2 regions of the Micrococcus sp. KT16 genome follow, and region 2 is predicted to be linked to the other one. Evidence: predicted binding sites of a transcription regulator. Region 2 holds the regulator's gene; the other holds the start of a gene.
What was found. The regulator HspR, encoded in region 2, represses chaperone genes until heat shock. The targets are predictions, from matches to a motif close to AAGTTGAGTCNNNNNGACTCAACTT.
Positions count from the first base shown of each region.

Region 1: a site for HspR is predicted at 5,019-5,043, ahead of DE149_RS00540 (Hsp20/alpha crystallin family protein). Genes of this name have one in related genera too.

Region 1 is NZ_QNRG01000001.1:119,133-128,918, forward strand. Features, by position in the region: gene DE149_RS00525 (IS481 family transposase) at 1-477, opposite strand, end outside; gene DE149_RS11580 (ATP-binding protein) at 935-2,365, opposite strand; gene ychF (redox-regulated ATPase YchF) at 2,403-3,488, opposite strand; partial or broken gene DE149_RS00535 (GMC oxidoreductase) at 3,882-4,334, shown strand; gene DE149_RS00540 (Hsp20/alpha crystallin family protein) at 4,445-4,927, opposite strand; gene DE149_RS00545 (ABC transporter ATP-binding protein) at 5,154-6,125, shown strand; gene DE149_RS00550 (ABC transporter permease) at 6,122-6,916, shown strand; gene DE149_RS00555 (sensor histidine kinase) at 6,913-8,139, shown strand; gene DE149_RS00560 (response regulator transcription factor) at 8,136-8,810, shown strand; gene DE149_RS00565 (O-acetyl-ADP-ribose deacetylase) at 8,831-9,358, opposite strand; gene DE149_RS00570 (hypothetical protein) at 9,415-9,786, shown strand, end outside.
Region 2 is NZ_QNRG01000001.1:360,955-370,740, forward strand. Features, by position in the region: gene DE149_RS01700 (amino acid ABC transporter permease) at 1-727, shown strand, start outside; gene DE149_RS01705 (amino acid ABC transporter ATP-binding protein) at 729-1,532, shown strand; gene DE149_RS01710 (hypothetical protein) at 1,622-2,215, opposite strand; gene DE149_RS01715 (DedA family protein) at 2,416-3,162, shown strand; gene DE149_RS01720 (hypothetical protein) at 3,168-4,490, shown strand; gene trmB (tRNA (guanosine(46)-N7)-methyltransferase TrmB) at 4,561-5,556, shown strand; gene DE149_RS01730 (alpha/beta hydrolase) at 5,579-6,646, opposite strand; gene DE149_RS01735 (heat shock protein transcriptional repressor HspR) at 6,625-7,176, opposite strand; gene DE149_RS01740 (J domain-containing protein) at 7,173-8,150, opposite strand; gene DE149_RS01745 (nucleotide exchange factor GrpE) at 8,221-8,883, opposite strand; gene dnaK (molecular chaperone DnaK) at 9,047-9,786, opposite strand, start outside.

The DNA of each region.
Region 1 (9,786 bases), 240 kb from region 2:
CCCGTCAGGGATGCGCCCGATCTTCTTCACATCCAGGTGCACCATGTGCCCCGGGCCGCGGGTGGTGATCTTCTGGGGTCGTTGGCGCAGGTCTTCCCCGGCCGGGGTCAGGTCCCGTAACCGGGAGAGCCCGGCCCGGTGCAGCCACCGTCCCACGGTACGAAGACACACCCGGTGGCCCTCGGAGACGAGGTGGTGATGGATGCGCCGTGCGGACCACTTGCGCTCCCGCCGCAGGGCGTGGATCTGGGTGACCAGGACCGGATCGAGCTGGGCAGGTGAACGGTGCGGCCGGCTGGGCAGGTCCTGAAGGCCGGCTTCTCCCTGGGCGCGGTAGCGGGCCACCCAGGTGGCCACCGTGGGACGTGCGACCCGGAACTCGGCGGCCACGTGTGCCTGCGGGATCCCGTCGTGCAGGTGGCGGTGGACCATCCTGAGACGGCCGGTGGGGGTCAGGGGTGCGTTAGCGTGAGTCATGAGTGGGTCTTTTCGGGCAGGTGGGTGGTGTAGGAACTTCCATCCTGCGGGAGAGGCCCGCTCGTCTCATCTCAGCCCGGGCCTCGTGCCAAGAACCTCATGACCCACAACAACTAGCGCGGAACCCCATGATGTCCACCGGTCAGGCCGCGATCTCCCTGAACTCTTGTGCCGACCAGTGGAGTCTGCGAACCGCTCTTCCGGGCCGGGCAGGAAATGCGCGAGAAATCGATTCTCCATCCGGCCGGACTGCTTTCTTTCGGCGCGGCTGAAGGCCTCTAGACAACCGACCCCGTGCACTGCAGCCCCGCAGGCAATTGCCGCCCGGCTGAGTGGCGGCACAACATGGTTATGGGGCCACCGAGGCCGAGGTGCCCCTCATTTCAGATTGGTGCAACGCTTCTGGTGCAGCATATGGAGCACCCGGTGACCGGCTCGTTATGGTCACCTCTCTAGATCAATCCAGATATCCCACGACTTTTCCATATAAGCGCAGTTTGCCTAGGACGTAATTAGCGATATCAGCACGCCCCGTCTTTTTTCTCCACATGAATTCTATTCTAACCTCCCCCGCAGGCCCGCGAGTTAATAGGTCCGATTTCAAGGACGTACCCTCACGGCGCAGTTCGTCTTCAACCTCAAAATGGGAAATAAGACCAGCCTTCTTCAAGGCCTCTCCAAAAGCGCGATTGCATTCAACATCAGACGTGCTAGCAATGTTTGTCAAATTCGTCATTGCGTCGACGGTGTTAGATCCAATCTTTCCCCCTACCTTCCTCGGCCCGAGTGACTTTCCGGCAAGAAGAATGCCGAGATGGCTCTCCGAGATTCTACGAACCGCTTCGTCATTCTTGGTGGGAAGTGTTGCCATACCTTTAGATGCCATCTTCGCCTTCAGGGCAGGGCTCCCAAAGGTTCGGGCAACAGCCAGGGCAACCACCGGATCCATGTGTATCACACGAGCGTCCAGTACCGTCCCGAGAAGTCCGATCTTCTCCGGAGTCTTTTTGAGTTCCGCTACAATATTAGCCTGAGTTGCACTAAGTGTTTTGTCTATATCAGCGTCGGAAAAGCTACCCCGCGTCAGGGCGGCCACATCATTTTCATTATCCGAGGCGGAAACCACAATCGACCATACTCGCGCAGGAGAGGCCTTCATCAGCGAGCCCACTTGACCCGTGTTCTTAATTGCACGCTTTCGCACAGCTCTGACTAGGTGCCCCAAGGAGTTGGATTCCTCGAGGAGTGCATCCATATCGTCGCTGGAAATGCCATAGGCAGTCAATTGAGCACCTAGATTAAGTGACGCTACAGTGCGAGCTACGATACGAGGCCAGTCAGACTTAGGAGGACCGGAGAAGTTAAAAACAGGCTCATCGGTCCCGATCAAGGAACTTGCCCCGATCTGGTCGGCCACTGTGGCAAGCTTGTCGGCCAAGTCGTCAGTATTAGTAGGCCAGACAATTAACATGCGCGCGCCGCGAGGATCTTCTCTTAAGAAAGAGTTGATCCCATGAAGCCCATGCTCAATCTCGCTGTCCGACACCTTGCCGACAGCCTCTCGTCCTTCGACGATCACAATTCGCTGGGCGTCGCCCTCAGGGATTTGACGGAGTGAAGAGCCAATATCTTCACCATATTGGAGGCGCTCGACTTGCACTCCGGGCCTGAACAGGGGGATCGTCGTCAGAAAAGTGGTCTTACCCGCACCACTTTGGCCACGCAGAATTACCAGCGATCCGTGCCCTGAGCTCTCGAAATCATCAAACTGTCCATCAATCATTTCTAGGGCGGCATCAACTGGGTCAACGAACGCATTCCAGTCCACCCTATCGCGCATCATATCGAATCGGTCGGGCAAGTAGATCTTGGTGTGCGTGGCACTCATATTTCGCCTTCTCTCGCTAGCCCTGCCGATGCAGGTGTCACACGTTGAACCGGAACTCCACCACGTCGCCGTCCTTCATCACGTAGTCCTTGCCCTCCATGCGCACCTTGCCGGCGGCCTTGGCATCGGCCATGGAGCCAGCGGCAACCAGGTCGTCGAAACTCACGATCTCGGCCTTGATGAAGCCGCGCTGGAAGTCGGTGTGGATGACGCCGGCGGCCTCGGGCGCCGTCGCGCCGACGGGGATGGTCCAGGCACGCGTCTCCTTCGGCCCGGCCGTCAGGTACGTCTGCAGGCCGAGGGTGGAGAAGCCGACGCGGGCCAGCTGGTCCAGCCCGGACTCGTCCTGCCCGGCCATCTCCAGCATCTCGGCGGCTTCCTCCTCGGAGAGCTCCACGAGGTCGGACTCGAGCTTGGCGTCTAGGAACACGGCCTGGGCGGGGGCCACCAGATCGCGCAGCTCCTGCTGCCTGGCCTCGTCCCCCAGCACACCCTCGTCGGAGTTGAACACGTAGATGAACGGCTTGGCGGTGAGCAGGCTCAGCTCCCGCAGCCGGTCCATGTCCAGCTTGTCCTTGTCCTTCGCGGCGAAGATCGTCTCGCCCCGCTCCAGCACCGCGAGCGCGGCCTTGAGCGCCTCGAGGTCGGCGGGCTCCTTCTTCTTGCCCTTGACCTCCTTCTCGACGCGCGGGATCGCCTTCTCCACGGTCTGCATGTCCGCGATGATCAGCTCGGTGTTGATGGTCTCCATGTCCGAGGCCGGGTCCACCTTGCCGTCCACGTGGACGACGTCGCCGTCGTCGAACGCGCGCACCACCTGGGCGATCGCGTGGGCCTCGCGGATGTTCGCCAGGAACTGATTGCCCAGGCCCTCCCCCTCGGAGGCGCCCTTCACGATGCCGGCGATGTCCACGAAGGACACCGTGGCCGGCAGGATCCGCTCGGAGCCGAAGATCTCGGCCAGCTGGGGCAGCCGCTCGTCCGGCAGGTTCACCACGCCCACGTTCGGCTCGATCGTCGCGAACGGGTAGTTCGCCGCGAGCACGGTCTGGCGCGTCAGCGCGTTGAACAGGGTCGACTTGCCCACGTTGGGCAGTCCCACGAATCCGATAGTCAAAGCCACAGTCCGGCAGTCTACCGGCGGGCCCGCCGCGGCGGAGGCGTCCCGCACCGGCCCCGTTCCGTGGGCAGAACCAGCAGCCCCGCCCGCTCCGTGGGCAGAAAGCGCGCTCTCCCCTGTTCCGGGGGCAGAACCGGCAGGGTTTTCCCTTCCGGGGGCAGAAACCTTCGCTCTCCTGCCCACGGAACCCAGAGGCCCGGCGGCCACGGGGCCCGGCAGCCCCAGCCCGGCGTGCCCACGGAACCCAGAGACCCGCACCGCCCAGCACGCATCCCCGTCCAGATGACCGATCCGTAGGGTGGACGGGCCGCCCAGACCCCGTCGACAGTAAGCACACCCGTGTCTGCCGACCAGAGGACGACAGCCGAGACCGCAGGGCCGCCGGGCCCTCCCGACGCCAAGTCCCGCGGCACCGTGCGCCTGCGCTCCAACGACTACCGGGACAAGCCGGCCGTGGACCCGCGCTACTTCACCGACCCGGAGGGCCATGACATGGCCGTCGCGGTGGCCGGCATCCGGCTGGCCCGGGAGATCGTCTCCCAGCCGGCGATGGCGGCGTGGGCGGGGCGTGAGCTGGCCCCGGGCGAGCAGGCGCAGACGGACGAGGAGATCGCCGACTACGTGCGCCGCACCCACAACACCGTGTACCACCCGGTGGGCTCGGTGCGCATGGGCGCCGACGACGACGCCATGAGCCCCCTGGACGCCCGCCTGCGCGTCAAGGGCGTGACGGGTCTGCGCGTGGCCGACGCCTCCGTGATGCCCGAGCACGTGACCGTGAACCCCAACATCACGTGCTTCATGATCGGTGAGAAGGCGGCGCAGCTGATCCTGGCCGATCGCGCCTGACCGCCACGCAGATGCGGCGGGCCCCCGGTGGGGGCCCGCCGCATCTGCGTTCGGGGGACGGACCGCGCGCCGGTCATGCCGGCGCCGTGTGCGGCTCCGTCAGAGGCCGGTCACTCGCCGGTGGTCTCGGCGGTCTCGCCCTCCACGGTCTGCCCGGCCACGGGGGCAGCACCGCCGTGGGTGATGGAGATCTTGCGGGGCTTGGCCTGCTCCGCCACCGGGATGGTGAGGGTCAGGACGCCGTCGCTGTAGTCGGCCTGGATGCGGTCGAGGGCGAGGCCCTCGCCCAGGGTGAGCTGGCGGGCGAAGGTGCCGGCGGAACGCTCACGGGTGAGCCAGCGGCGGTCCTCGCGGGCCGGGTCCTCCTTGCGCTCGGCGCGGACGGTGAGGGTGCGCTCCTCCACGTCCACGTCGATAGAGGCCGGGTCGACGCCGGGCAGCTCGACCTCGGCGACGAAGACGTCGCCCTCGCGGTACAGGTTCATGGGCATGGACACGGTGCCGGTCGCGCGGGTCGTCAGACCGTTCACCAGACGCTCCATCTCACGGAAGGGACGCTCCATCTCACGGAACGGATCGATGGGACGGGTCATGTCGGTTCACTCTCCTCGGGAGTCGGGTGGGCGCCGCTGACACCGCGGCGTCTGATCACCACAACAGCACGCCCGGCGAACCTATTCCATAATTCTGCGTGAACTCCGCTCAACTTTCTGGAGGACGGCCCGCCCGCCTCGGCGGGCCCCACCCATGACATCCGTCATGGCGCATTCCTGACGTCTGCCGCTCCCGCGAGGCGCGCCCCGCGGCGAGGCTGTAGCCATGAGCAACGCACCCGCACTCGCAACCCGGAGACTCACCCGCCGCTTCGGACCGGTCCGGGCCGTGGACGGCGTGGACCTCACCGTCCCCGTCGGCGAAGTCCTCGCCCTCCTCGGGCCCAACGGCGCCGGCAAGACCACGCTGCTGGACATGGCCCTGGGCTTCAGCCCGCCCTCGGACGGCACGGTCCGCGTCCTCGGCTCCGACCCCGTCGCCGCCGTCCGCGAGGGCCGGGTGGGCGCGGTGCTGCAGACGGGCGGCCTGCTGGAGGACCTGAGCGTGCGCGAGACCGTGGCCATGGTGGCCGGCTGCCACCGCCGCCACATCGGCGTGCCCGCCGCCCTCGAGCGCGCTGGCCTCACCGGGCTGGCCGGTCGCCGCGTGAAGAAGTGCTCCGGAGGCGAGCGCCAGCGGCTGCGCTTCGCCCTGGCCCTGCTCACCGACCCCGAGTTGCTGATCCTGGACGAGCCCACCGCGGGCATGGACGTCCGCGCCCGCCACGACTTCTGGGACACCATGCACGCCGAGGCGGACCGGGGCCGCAGCATCGTGTTCGCCACCCACTTCCTCCCCGAGGCCGAGGACTTCGCGGACCGGATCGTCCTGATGCGCGAGGGCCGGATCCACGCGGACGGCACGCCCGCCGAGCTCGCCACCGGCGGGTCCGTCACCCTCACGGGCCGCTGGGCCGGCGGCGGAGACGATCCGGACGCGCCCGCCCGCCTCGCCACCGCCCTGGACCTGCCGCAGGACGCCGTCCAGCTCGAACCACAGCACCTCTCCCCCGGCCGCCTGCGCGTGCGCGTCCCCGCCGGGGGCTCGGTCACCGGCGACGACGTCGCCCGTCACCTGCTGAACGAGCGCCTCGTCGAGGACCTGGCGATCACCCACGCCTCCCTCGACGACGTGTTCCTCTCCCTGACCGACGCCGGCCAGCCGGCACCCTCCGAGCCGCAGGAGTCCCTCGCATGAGCACGACCATCACCGCCCCCGGCCGCCTGTTCGGCTACGCACGCCGCGAGTTCGTCCGCAACGTGCGGATGATCGAGGGCTCGTTCTTCATCGTCGTCCTCCCCGTGGCGCTCTACCTCATGTTCGGCGCGCTCTCCGACTGGGGAGACCGCCCCGTCGGCCACGGGAACGTGTCCGCGTACACCATGACCGGCATGGTCGTGTACGGGGCGGTCATGGCCACCACCTCGATCGCCGGCTCGGCCGCCGTCGAGCGCCAGTCCGGCTGGGGCCGCCAGCTCTCCCTGACCGCGCTCACCCCGGGCGCCTACCTCGCCGGCAAGTGCCTCGTGGCCCTGGCCATCGCCGCCCTGCCCGTGCTCGCCGTGCTCACCGCGGGCGCACTCACGGGCGCGGAGCTCGACGGCCCGCTGCGCTGGCTCGCGACGGGCGCCCTCGCCCTGGTGTCCTCGCTGCCGTTCGCGCTGTTCGGCCTGGCGGCCGCCCTGCTCTTCCGTTCGGAGGCCGCCGTGTCCGCGGCGTCGGGCATCCTGGTGGTGTTCGGCTTCCTCGGAAACCTCTTCGTCCCGCTCTCGGGGATCATGCTGGACATCGGGCGCTTCACTCCGGTGTACGGGGCCGGCGCCCTCGCCCGATGGCCGCAGATGGAGGGAGAGAGGGCAACGATGGGAACGGAACCCGCCGCCGCCGCGGACCCGCTGTGGCTGCCGATCGTGAACCTGCTGGCCTGGACGGCCGTGTTCGCGGTGGTCTGCCTGCTCGCCTCCCGCTCCCGGACGGCCCGCGCGTGAGCCCCGCCGGCGGATCCCCGGCGCCGGCCCGCCCGACGGTCGGCACGGCGGAGCACGACCCCGCCGTCCTGCCGCTGCACCTGTGGCCGTCCACGCTGGGGTTCGCCGGGGTGTGGCTCATCAGCTTCGGCTTCGTCCTCGTCGAGCTCCTCCGCCGGGCGTTCACTCCCGGGGACGGGCGGGGCGAGGCGATCCTGGGGGTGGCGGCCATCGTGGTCTTCATCCTCGTCTACCTGGCCGCGTTCGTGGTGCCGCGCCCGGTGCGCGCGTGGCCGGCCTGGGCCAACGCGGTCCTCACCTGGCTCGTGCTCGCCGGGTGCCTGGCCGTGCTGACCCGGATCCTGGGCGTCCACGCCCTGCTCTACTCCCCCTTCCTCGTGGCCACGTGGCTCTTCCCCCACCGGCTCCGCGTGGGCCTGATCGGCGCCGGGGCCACGATGGCCGCGGCGCTGGCGACCGGGCTGCTGTTCTTCCCCGGCGATCCGGCCCTGCCCGTCGTGCTGGGCAACCTCGCCGTCCTCCTGGTGGTGTTGGTGGGCATGCGCCTGGCCATCGCCCGGGACGACCGGGTCGTGGAGATGACGCATGAACTCGACCTCGCCGGCCAGCGGGAGCGGCTCGGCCGGGATCTGCACGACATCCTGGGCCACTCCCTGACCACCATCAACGTCAAGACCCAGCTCGTGCACCGGCTGATCGACACGGACCCCGCCCGGGCCAAGCAGGAGGCCGCCGAGGTGATCGCCCTGTCCCGCACGGCCCTCGCCGAGGCGCGGGCCGCCGTCGCCGAGCTCGCCGCCCCGGAGCTGGGCGGGCAGCTCTCCCTCTCCGTGGGGGCGCTGCGGGACGCCGGGATGGCCGTCGAGGCCCCGCCGCCCGGCGCCGTCACCGAGGTGCCGGAGCGTCGCCGCGCCCTGGCCGCCTGGATCGTGCGCGAGGCCGTGACCAACGTGCTCCGCCACGCCGGGGCCCGCCGGGTGCGCATCAGCCTGGACGCCCACCACGTGGCGGTGCTCGACGACGGCGCCGGACTGCCGGCCTCCGTCGCGGCGGGCGTGGGCCCCCGCACCCTCGCCGAGCGGGCGGCCGCGGAGGGCGCACGCCTCGAGGTGGGGCGGGGGCTGGGCGGGGCCGGCACCGGCGTGGCCGTGCACTGGGGCGGGAGCACGTTGGAGGCCGCGCGCGGGGTGCTGCCCGCCGCCGAGGGCAGGATGGACGCATGAGTGAGTCAGCCGCCCCGGCCCCGTCCCCGGCGACGCCGCCCTCGGCCGGTCGCGGGCCCGGGGCTCCGCTGCGCCTGCTGCTGGCCGACGACCAGGCGCTCGTGCGCGGCGCCCTGGCCGCCCTCCTGGACACCGAGCCGGACCTGACCGTCGTCGCCCAGGCCGCCTCCGGGGACGAGGTGGCGGACGCGGTCGAGGCCCATGACGTGGACGTCGCGCTGCTGGACATCGAGATGCCCGGAGTGGACGGGCTCGAGGCCCTGCGCCGGATCCGGGACCGCGGCCTGGACTGCGCCGTGCTGATGGTGACGACCTTCGGCCGCCCCGGCTACCTGGAGCGGGCCCTGGCCGCCGGGGCCCGGGGATTCGTGGTCAAGGACACCCCGGCCGAGCAGCTCGCCGACGCCGTGCGCGCGGTGGCCCGCGGTGAGCGCGTGGTGGATCCCTCGCTCGCGGTGGACACCCTCGCGGCGGGGCCGAGCCCGCTGACCCCGCGGGAGGTCGACGTGCTACGCGAAGCGCTCACAGGGGCCTCCGTCCGGGCGATCGCCGGGCGCCTGCACCTCTCGGCGGGCACGGTGCGCAACCATCTGAGCGCGGCGATCGGCAAGACGGCCACCAGCACGCGCGGCGAGGCCGCGACGGTCGCGCGCGATCGAGGGTGGCTGTAGGGGCGGTTCAGCGGAGGCGCTCAGGTGAGATGCTCGAGCGCCGCACGGAACGCGGCCTCCGCCGTCTCGCCGTAGGGCACGAACAGCACCTCGTCCACGGTGCCGCCCACCTCGTCCGCCATCGCGTGGCAGGTCTCGACGGCGATCCGCGCCGCGTCCTCCATGGGCCAGCCGTAGATCCCCGCGGAGATCGCCGGGAACGCGACCGTCCGGGCGCCGAGCCCGGCCGCCACCTTCAGGGACTCGCGGTAGCACGAGGCGAGGGTGTCGGACTTGTCGATCGTCTTGGCCCACACCGGGCCCACGGTGTGGATGACCCAGCGCGCGGGCAGGCGCCCCGCCGTCGTCGCCACGGCCTGGCCGGCGGGCAGCCCCTCCGGCAGGTCGGTCTCGCGCAGGCGGCGGCACTCGGCCAGGATCTCGGGACCGCCACGCCGGTGGATGGCGCCGTCCACGCCTCCGCCGCCGAGCAGGGTGGAGTTGGCGGCATTGACGACGGCGTCCGCGCGCGTGGCCGTGATGTCCCCGGGGGCGATGGTGAGCTGCATGGGCTCACGCTAGGCGCGGGTGGGCGCCGTCGGACAGGGCCGGTAGCCTCGGCCCCATGAGCACCCCGACGCCCACCGGACCGACCCCCACGCCTCCCGGCGGCGAGCTGCTGCCGCTGATCAGCCTCGCGGTGGAGCACGTGTTCGACACGCTCGGCCGGCAGTCCGTGTTCGCCCCGACGATCCTCGCCGTCACCGCCGACGGCCAGCGCGGCATGTGGGAGCACCCGGACCTCGAGCCCGAGCAGGCGGCCGCCACGGTCGCGAAGATCAGCCCGCGCCCCACCCGGGCGGTGGCCGTGTTCGACGGCGAGATCGAGACGGCGGACGGGCCCCGCCCGGCCGTCGCGGTGGAGGCCTTCGACGCCGCCGCCCTGGCCTCGACCCGCATGGTCTTCCCGTATCTGCCCGGCGTCGCCGCGGCGGGC
Region 2 (9,786 bases):
CGCCCTCGTCGTCCTGGCCGTCCTCATCGACTGGGGCACGCTCGCCGAGAACGTCCTGAACTTCCCCGCCGTGGCCCCGATGTTCCCCAACGTGATCCTCGTGGGCCTGGGCAACACGCTGTTCTACACGGTCACCTCGTTCGTCGTCGGCCTCCTGGGCGGCATCGTGCTCGCGCTCATGCGCCTGAGCTCGTTCGGCCCGTACCGGTGGCTGGCCACCGCCTACGTCGAGTTCTTCCGCGGCGTCCCCGCGCTGCTGGTGTTCCTCGCCTTCGGCTACGGGGTGCCCTTCGCGTTCGGGGTGTCCTGGCCGATCCCCGTCGTCGTGATGGTGGCCCTGGGCATGGTCTCGGCCGCCTACATCGCCGAGACCCTGCGTGCCGGCCTGCAGGCCGTGCCCCGCGGCCAGATGGAGGCGGCCCGGTCCCTCGGCATGCCGACGTGGCGGGCCATGGTCACCATCGTGATCCCCCAGGCGTTCCGCATCGTGCTGCCGCCGCTCACCAATGAGGTCATCCTCCTGACCAAGGATTCCTCGCTGGTCTACGTGCTCGGCCTGGCCGCGCACGAGTACGAGCTCACCAAGTTCGGCCGCGACGGCATCTCCGCCCTCGACGCCGGCATGACGCCGATCCTCGTGGCCGGCCTGTTCTACCTCGTGATCACCGTGCCGCTGTCCCTGCTGGCCCGCCGGTTCGAGGCCCGTTCGACCAAGAAGGGGCACTGAGATGGCCCAGCAGAACCCCATCACCGGATCCTTCGGCGCGGTGGCCGCCGCGGACGCCGCCGGCGTGCACGTGGCCGGCCTCCACAAGTCCTTCGGCGCCAACCACGTGCTGCGCGGCATCGACCTCGACGTCGCCCCCGGCGAGGTCGTGTGCCTGATCGGCCCGTCCGGCTCGGGCAAGTCCACCCTCCTGCGCTGCGTGAACCTGCTGGAGAAGCCCGACTCGGGCGTCGTCACGGTCGGTGAGTTCGCGGTCACGGACGAGGACGTGGACCTGGACGTGCTGCGCCGCCACGTGGGCATGGTGTTCCAGCAGTTCAACCTGTTCCCGCACCTGTCCGTGCTGGAGAACTGCACCGTGGCCCAGCTCAAGGTGCTCAAGCGGGGCAAGGCCGAGGCGGTGGACATCGCCCGCCGGCAGCTGGCCCGCGTGGGCCTGGCCGAGCTCGAGGACCGCTACCCGGACCAGCTCTCCGGCGGCCAGCAGCAGCGCGTGGCGATCGCCCGTGCGCTGGCCATGGACCCGCAGCTGATGCTCTTCGACGAGCCCACCTCGGCCCTCGACCCCGAGACCGTCGGCGACGTCCTGGCGATCATGCGTCAGCTGGCCCGCGACGGCATGACCATGCTCGTGGTCACCCACGAGATGGGCTTCGCCCGTGAGGTGGCCGACCGGGTCGTGTTCATGGACGGCGGCGTCGTGGTGGAGGCCGGCCCGGCCGCCGCGGTGATCTCCGACCCCCAGCAGCCGCGCACCCAGGACTTCCTGCGCCGCGTGCTGCACCCCACCGAGATCGACCTCTGAGCCTGCCCGCCCGGTGGGCGGGCACATGCGTGAGGGGCCCCGCCCGGACCATGGTCCGGGCGGGGCCCCTCACGCGTGCGGCGGAGGCGTCAGGCCTTCTTGCGCAGCTTCTTCAGCTCGTCACGGGCCTCGCGCAGCGCGGCGACCTGCTCCTCACGGGCGGCGTGGATCGCGGCGACCTTCTCGTCCTGGGCGTCGCGGATGGCCTGCACCTTGGCGTCGCGGGCGCCCTCGATGCGGGCGGCGCGCTTCTTGGCGGCCTTGCGGCGTTTGCCGGGGCGGTTGGCCACGGAGTCGGCGGTGATGGCCAGGCCGGAGCCGACCAGGAAGATGTCCTTGGCGACGCCGGTGCCCTCCTGGGACGGACGCACACCGTCGGCCTCGGTCATCTCCGGGGTGTTCAGGTACATGGAGAACAGGCCGCCGGAGAACGCGGTCAGGGCGGAGCCGGCGAGCCAGCCCGGGACGAACGGGGCCAGCAGGGCCGAGCCCACGCCGATCTCCGTGGTCACGAGGAACTTCTTGAACTGCTCCGGCGACAGGTTGGCCAGCGCGGGCAGGCCGCGGGCGCCCATGTCGCGCAGGCCCTGGGCCTGCTCCGCGGAGATGCCGCGCTTGTTCAGGCCGGAGTTCAGGATGAACGCGCCGGAGGCCAGGCGCAGCGGAATCTGGACGATGCTCATGGAGTCTTCCTTCCAGTAGGGCCCGCGGCACGCACGTGGAGTGGGGTGTGGCGCGAACGGTCGGTGAGCGGTCAGCGCCTCTGACACTACCAACGGCAGCCCGCTCCCGCCCGCCCGGAGGCGCGACTGTGCGCGCAGAGCGGACGACGTCGGCGCCTCCACCACGTCGCGGAGGCGGTCGATGATGGACAATGGGGCGCATGCTCCCCCTCGTCACACCCCTGAGCGTGGCCGCCGCCGCGCCCACCGACTACGGCTGGCTCGGCAACATCGTCGTGGACGTCATGGAGGCGGTCGGCCCGATCGGCGTCGGCCTGGCCGTCTTCGCGGAGAACATCTTCCCGCCCATCCCGTCCGAGGTGATCCTGCCCCTGGCCGGCTTCACCGCGGCCGGCGGCGCCTTCAGCCCGCATGCCGCGCTGGTCTGGGCGACGGTCGGCTCGATCGTCGGCGCACTGGCCCTCTACGGCATCGGCGCGTGGCTCGGCCGCCGCCGCATGTACCGCATCGTGGACCGCATGCCGCTGGTGGACATGGAGGACGTGGCCAAGACCGAGCGCTGGTTCATCCGCTACGGCTACTGGACCGTGTTCCTGGGCCGCATGGTCCCCGTGTTCCGCTCCCTGATCTCCATCCCCGCGGGCATCGAGCGGATGAACCTCGCGAAGTTCACCCTGTTCACGGCGCTGGGCTCCTTGATCTGGAACGCGATCTTCGTCTACGGCGGCTACGCGCTCGGGGAGCGGTTCCACGTCATCTCCGAGTACGCGGACGTCTTCTCCAACATCGTCCTGGTCCTGATCCTGGCCTTCCTCGCGATCTGGGTGGTCCTGCGCCTGCGCCGCGACGCCCGCCGCCGGAACGACCCGGACTGGCGCCCGCCGACAGCGGACGAGATGGCCGCCCGCGTCGAGGCCATCCTGGAGTCCTCCGACCACCGGAAGTGAATCGCATGCGTCCCGTCCTGCCCTCCCCCCGCCGTGGCCGCGCGGCCCTCGGCCTGGCCGCCGTCGCCCTGGTGGCGCTGAGCGCCTGTGCTCGCACCGAGCCGCAGCCCGAGCCTGCGCCCGCCACGACGGCGGCCTCCGCCCTGCCGTCCATGGACATGGCCCCGTTCACGGTCGAGGTCCCCTCGCACGACCTCGAGAGGGTGCCGGATGCGAGCGTTGCCGTGCTCGAGGGCGAGGACCCGGACCACCACGGGGCGTGGCTGCAGGTGCCCGGGGCGCCGGCCTGGACGGAGGCCATGGCCGGGGCCGTGCGCGCCCAGATCGACCAGTACCGCCGGGACACCGACCCCAGCGCGGACCCGCGCCTGGAGATCCAGCCGCAGCTCGCCGTCGTGGCGGAGGACATCGCCGCGGCCCGCCTGCTCGCCACGGAACGGCGCGGCACGGACTCCGTGTCCACCTCGCACGTGATCTGGTACTCGGCCCGCGAGGACCGCGTGCTCGAGACCGCCGATCTCTTCACCTCCGACGGCTGGGACGCGTTCCGCGCCGAGGTGCGCCAGCGCATGGCCAACGACCCGGACGTGATCCGCTCGCGCCTGGACTCGGCGGTCGACGCGCCGGAGCAGGTGGAGAACCGTCGCGTCTGGGACGCGGTGGTCTTCCTGCCGGACGGCAGCCTGATGCTCGAGGCGGACCAGGCGTCCATGGCGCCGGCCGCAGCGGGTGTGCTGACGGTGCGGATCCCCCGGGACACGGCAGCCCCCTGGCTGTCCGACCTGGGCCACGTCGCCGCGGACGCCGCCTCCGCCCCCGCCGACCTGCGTCTGCCGGACCGCTCCACCCCGACCCTCGAGGAGCAGCAGCCGGAGCCCGCCCCCGAGCCGGAGCCCGAGACGTCCTCGCGGACGCAGGAGGCCACCGACGCACCCGTGCCGCCCCCGTCCGCACCCGCCGACACGGCGGCCCCGACGCCCAGCGCGACCACCCCGGTGCCGAGCAGCACGGTGCCGAGCAGCACGGCCCCGTCCTCCTCGGTCCCCACGTCCACCGGCTCGGCCACGCCGTCCTCCCCGACGTCGCCCGCCAGCTCGTCCTCGCCGTCGGGCACGGGATCCGGCAGTCCGACGCCGAGCACCCCCGACCCGTCGCCGACCTCCGCGACGCCGACCCCCACGTCCCCGAGCCCGTCCGGTCCGTCCACGAGCGCGCCGGCCACGGACCCCGCGCCGGACCCGACCGAGTCCGCGCCCGAGCCGACCGCCACGACGGCCTCGGCGCCCGCGCCGCCCACGTCGGGAGACCGCTCCAGCGGCACCCCCTGACCCCGGCGCCGGGCGCCGGCGGCGACCGCGGTCGGCGCCGTCGACGCACGGCCGTGGCAGGATCGGGGCGATGACTGAGCACCTCCCCCGCCCCCGCCCGGACGCACCCGACCCCGACGCCGTCCCGCCGCCCGCCGAGCGCGTCCACGCGCACGACCACAATCGGGACAAGGACCCCGCCCTCGTCCGACGGGAGCCGGTCTCCTTCGTCCGGCGCGGTGCGCGCCTGAACGCGGGGCGGCAGGCGGTGTGGGACCGCCAGGCGGAGCGGGTCCTCGTGGATGTGCCCCGCGGCCGCGGAGCCACCTCGGTGGACGCCCAGGCCCGACTGGACTGGGCGGGGGTGTTCGGACGCGAGGCCCCCCTGCTCGTGGACATCGGCTCCGGGCTGGGCGAGTCCACGGCGCAGGCCGCCGCCGACCGACCGGACTGGAACGTGCTCGCCGTCGAGGTCTACGTGCCCGGCCTGGCCGCGCTCATGACGCGCATGGAGCAGCAGGGCCTGGAGAACGTCCGCGCCGTGGAGGCCAACGCCCCCGAGCTGCTGGACGCCCTGCTCACGCCCGGCTCCGTCGCCGAGGTGTGGGTGTTCTTCCCGGACCCGTGGCACAAGAAGCGGCACCACAAGCGCCGCCTGGTCTCCCCCGCCTTCGCGGACCGCGTGGCGCGGGTGCTCGCCCCCGGCGGGGTGCTGCGGCTGGCGACGGACTGGTCGGGCTACGCCGTGCAGATGCGCGAGGTGCTCGAGGCGCACCCGGAGTTCGAGAACCTCTTCCCCGGGCGCGCCGCCGGCGAGGACTCCCCGCTCACGCGGGTGCGCCGCGAGGGCAGGGAGACCGAGGTGGGCGCCCAGCCGCTGCCCGCGGGCTGGGAGCGCGCGGCCGAGGAGGAGCGCCCGCTGCGGGCCGGCCTGGGTGAGGCGCGGGCCGGCGCGGCGGCCGCGGACCCCGTGGACCACGAAGGCGGCTGGGCGCCCCGGTTCGAGGGGCGGCCGATCACGAGCTTCGAGGCGAAGTCCCAGCGGGCCGGACGCCTTGTGTTCGACCTGGCGTACCGCCGCCGCTGAGCACGGGGCCCGACGGGGCCGCTCAGGCCGGGGCGACCGGCCCGGCCGGGTCGGCGCCGTCCGGGACGGGCGGCAGCGGCAGGCCGGCGGTCACCCGCGCGGTCGCCGCGAGCGTCACGGACCCGGCGTCCCGGTAGCCCCTCGGGGCGTCCCCGGGGGCCGTCGGCGACCAGCGGGCCGTGTGGTGGCCGCGGACGCCGGCCCCCGCCAGGCCGGGCCGCGGGGCCACCGGCAGCACGGCGGCGTCCGTCCAGTCCCGACGACGGCCCACCGCACGGCCGACCCGGGCGAGGAGGTCGCCCGGGGCCAGGGCGCGGAACACCCGTCCGGACCGCAGGCCGAGGTGCGCGGCCCGGGCTGCCAGGGCGGCGGGCAGGCCGACCGCGCCCGAGACCACGAGGGCCTCGACGGGACGCTCGGCCGGCCACGGGGCCTCGGCGTCGTCGGGCTGCAGGCCCCGGTCCGCGAGCAGGCGCAGGGCGTGCGCGGCCACCAGCGAGCCGTACGAGTGGGCCTCCATGGCCCCGTGCACGGCGGTCCCGCGGGCGCGCAGGGCCGGGGCGGCGGCGTCGTCCTCCCCCGGCCCGTGGCGCATGAACTCCCACCAGGCCCGCACATCCGCGGCGAGCATCGCGCCGCCGCGCCGGCCGGGGCCGTCGAGCACCACCCGCCAGGGTGTGGGCGCGGGGTAGCCGAGCCACGCGATGACGACCGGGCGGGGTGCGCCGGCGGCGCGCTGGGCGGCGGCGAGGTGGGCGGCCTCCCGGGCCGTCCCCCACATGGCCGTCTGGGGGCGGATGCCCATGCCGGAGACGAGCCAGGTCAGGTGGGTGGCGGTCGCGGGGTCTCCCGCGGCGACCACCGCGCGCGGACCGTCCGGGCCGTCGAGGACGTAGTCCAGCAGATGCCGGGCGGGCAGGTGCGGGTCCATGCCCTCCGGCTTGAGGGCGTGGACGATCCCGTCCAGGGCGCTGCGGGCCCGCCGGCCCAGGCCGTCGCGCCGGGCCATGTCGGCGCGCAGCCGCTCCCGGACGCGGGACCGTGCGGCCACCCCGAACGACGCCCGGCTCAGTCCTGCTCGGGCTGCCACGTGAGGACCCGTCGGGGGCGGGCACCGCCGGAGGGCAGCGTCCGCAGGACACCCGGGGAGGCCTGGCCCGCGGCGTCGGCCTCGGTCCGTGCCGCGGCCTGGCGGCGGGCGGCCATCCGGTCGGCGTACCGGGCCGAGACGTCGCCGCCGGAGCCCACGGTGAAGACGCGGGCCAGGCGGGAGGCGTGGTGGAGGCGGTCCACCTGGGCCGCCAGCTCGACCACGGTGTCCTGCAGCTGCTCGACCTCGCGCTGCAGCGCGATCACGCGGCGGATGCCCTCCAGCGAGATGCCCTCGCGGCTCAGGGCCTGCACGGTCTGCAGCCGCTCGACATCGGCCAGGGAGTAGCGGCGTTGCCGTCCGCCCTGGCGGGCGGGGACCACGAGGCCGAGCCGGTCGTACTGGCGCAGGGTCTGCGGGTGCATGTCCGCCATCTCGGCGGCCACGGAGATCACGAAGACGGGGGCGTTCCGGTCAAGACCCGGCTCGCGGCCCCGGTCCGCGCGGGCGGCGCCGTCGCGGGCGCTCACCAGGCGGCCTTCCGGGCCAGCTCCCGCCGCGGATCGTCGCCGGCCAGGGCGGACTGCAGGGCCTCGATGGCGGCGCGGGCGTCGTCGTCGAGCTCGGTGGGCACGGTGACGTGCAGCTCCACGAGCAGGTCACCCGTCGTCGTCCCGCGCTCGACACCGCGGCCCTTCAGGCGCAGCACGCGGCCGGACTGGGAGCCCGCCGGCACCTTCACCTTCACGGGGCGCTCCAGCGTGGGCACCTCGATCGTGGCGCCGAGGGCGGCCTCGGGGAAGGTGACGGGCACGGTGATGCGCAGGTCGTCCCCGTCCCGGTGGAAGAACTCGTGCTCGCGCACGTGCACGGTGACCAGCAGGTCGCCGCGGCCGGCCGCACCGGGCGAGCCCTTGCCGCGGGCCCGGACCTTCTGGCCGTCGCGGATGCCCTTCGGGATCTTCACCTCGATCGTCTCGCCGTCCGGGGCGCGCAGGGACACCGTGGTGCCCTGGATCGAACCGCGGAAGGAGATCGTGGTGGTGGCGGTGCGGTCCGCGCCCTTCGTGGGGCGCGGCCGCGGGTAGCCGGCGTCGCCGAAGCCGCCGGTCTGGCCGGCGGCGCCGCCGAACATCCCGCTGAACAGGTCCGACAGGTCGGGCCCGGACTGCGTGGTGCGGGGGCCGCCCCCGCCGCCGAACATGCCGCCGAAGACGTCCTCGAAGCCGCCGCCGCCGGCACCGCCCGGGGCGGAGAACCGGGCGCCGCCGCCCATCGCACGGATCGCGTCGTACTCCTGGCGCTCCTGGGGGTCACTCAGGACGGCGTACGCCTCCGAGATCTCCTTGAACTTCTTCTCGGCCGCCTCGTCCCCGGGGTTCTGGTCCGGGTGGTGGGTGCGGGCGAGCTTGCGGTAGGCCTTCTTCACGTCCGATTCGGAGGCGTCCTTGGACACCCCCAGGGTCGCGTAGAAGTCCTTGTCCATCCAATCCTGCGAGGCCATGGTGCCTCCTCTCGTGTGCATCGGTCAGGGGGGGTCGGCCGGCGGCGGGGTGGGCCGCAGGCCGACGGGGTCACTCGTCTCCGGCGGAGACCATCACCTGGGCGGCGCGCAGCACGCGGCCGTCCCGGAGATAGCCGTTGCGGAAGACCTGGACCACGTGGTCCGCGGGCACCTCTGCGTGCGGCTGGCGCATCACGGCCTCGTGCACGGCCGGGTCGAACTCGACGCCGGCCAGCGCCTCCTGGTCGTGGCGCTCGAGGCCGAGGCCGGCCAGGGCGGTGTCGAGCTTGGTCGCGATCGCGGCGAACGGACCGTCCGTCAGGTCGCCGGCGGCGCGGGCGGCGTCGATGTCGTCGAGCACCGGCAGCAGCGCGGTGACGGCCTTGACCACACCGGCGTCCCTGGCCAGGTCGCGGTCGCGGTCCACGCGACGCTTGTAGTTCACGAACTCGGCCTGCAGCCGGCGCAGGTCGGTCTCGAGCTCGGCCTCGCGGTCCGAGGCCGCGGGCTGCGGCGCCTCGGTCCCTGCCTGCGCGCCGGCCTCGTCGAGGATGCGCTCGGCCTGGGCGAGGGCGTCGCCGTCCTCGGCCTGCTCGGCCGCGCTCTCGGCGGAGACCCGGGGCTCACCGGTCTCGGGGTCGATGCGGCGACGGTCGTTGAACACGATGGGCTCCTCCTCGGAGCCGCGCTCGGCATCGGAGGAGCCGTGCGGACGCTGCTGGTCGGCGCTCATGGTGTGTCCTTTCGAAGCGGGTGGGCGCGGCGGGTCCGCCGCGCGGGGGGGTGGTGCGGGAAGGCCGGCGGGCCGGCCCGGCAGGGGCGCTGCCGGGCCGGCCCGCCGGCGTCGTGGGCCTCCGGGCGGGGCGGGCGTGGACGCCCGCCCCGGCACCGGGGTGTCAGGCCTTCTTCTCGTCGTCCTCGTCGACCACCTCGGCGTCGACGATGTCCTCGTCGTCGTCCTGCGGGGCGGCGGACTCGGCGCCGGCGTCGGCCGACTCCGCGCCCTGCTGGGCGTAGAGGGCCTCGCCGATCTTGACCTGGGAGGCCTGGAGCTTCTCGAACGCGGCGGCGACCTCGTCGTCGTTGTCCTGCTTCTCCAGGGCGACCTTCAGGGCGTCGACGTCGGCCTGCACCTCGGTCTTGACGTCCTCGGGCAGCTTGTCCGCGTTGTCCTGCAGGAGCTTGTCCACGGAGTACGCGGACTGCTCCGCCTGGTTGCGGCGGTCGGCGGCCTCACGGCGCTTCCTGTCCTCGTCCGCGTGGGCCTCGGCGTCCTTGACCATGCGGTCGATGTCCTCCTTGGACAGCGAGGAGCCGCCCGTGATGGTCATCGACTGCTCGGTGCCGGTGCCCTTGTCCTTCGCGGAGACGTGCACGATGCCGTTCGCGTCGATGTCGAAGGTGACCTCGATCTGGGGCATGCCGCGCGGGGCCGGGGCGATGCCGGTCAGCTCGAAGGTGCCCAGCGCCTTGTTGTCCCGGGTGAACTCGCGCTCGCCCTGGAAGACCTGGATGGACACGGAGGGCTGGTTGTCCTCGGCCGTGGTGAACGTCTCGGAGCGCTTGGTCGGGATGGCCGTGTTGCGCTCGATGAGCTTGGCCATCACACCGCCCTTGGTCTCGATGCCCAGCGACA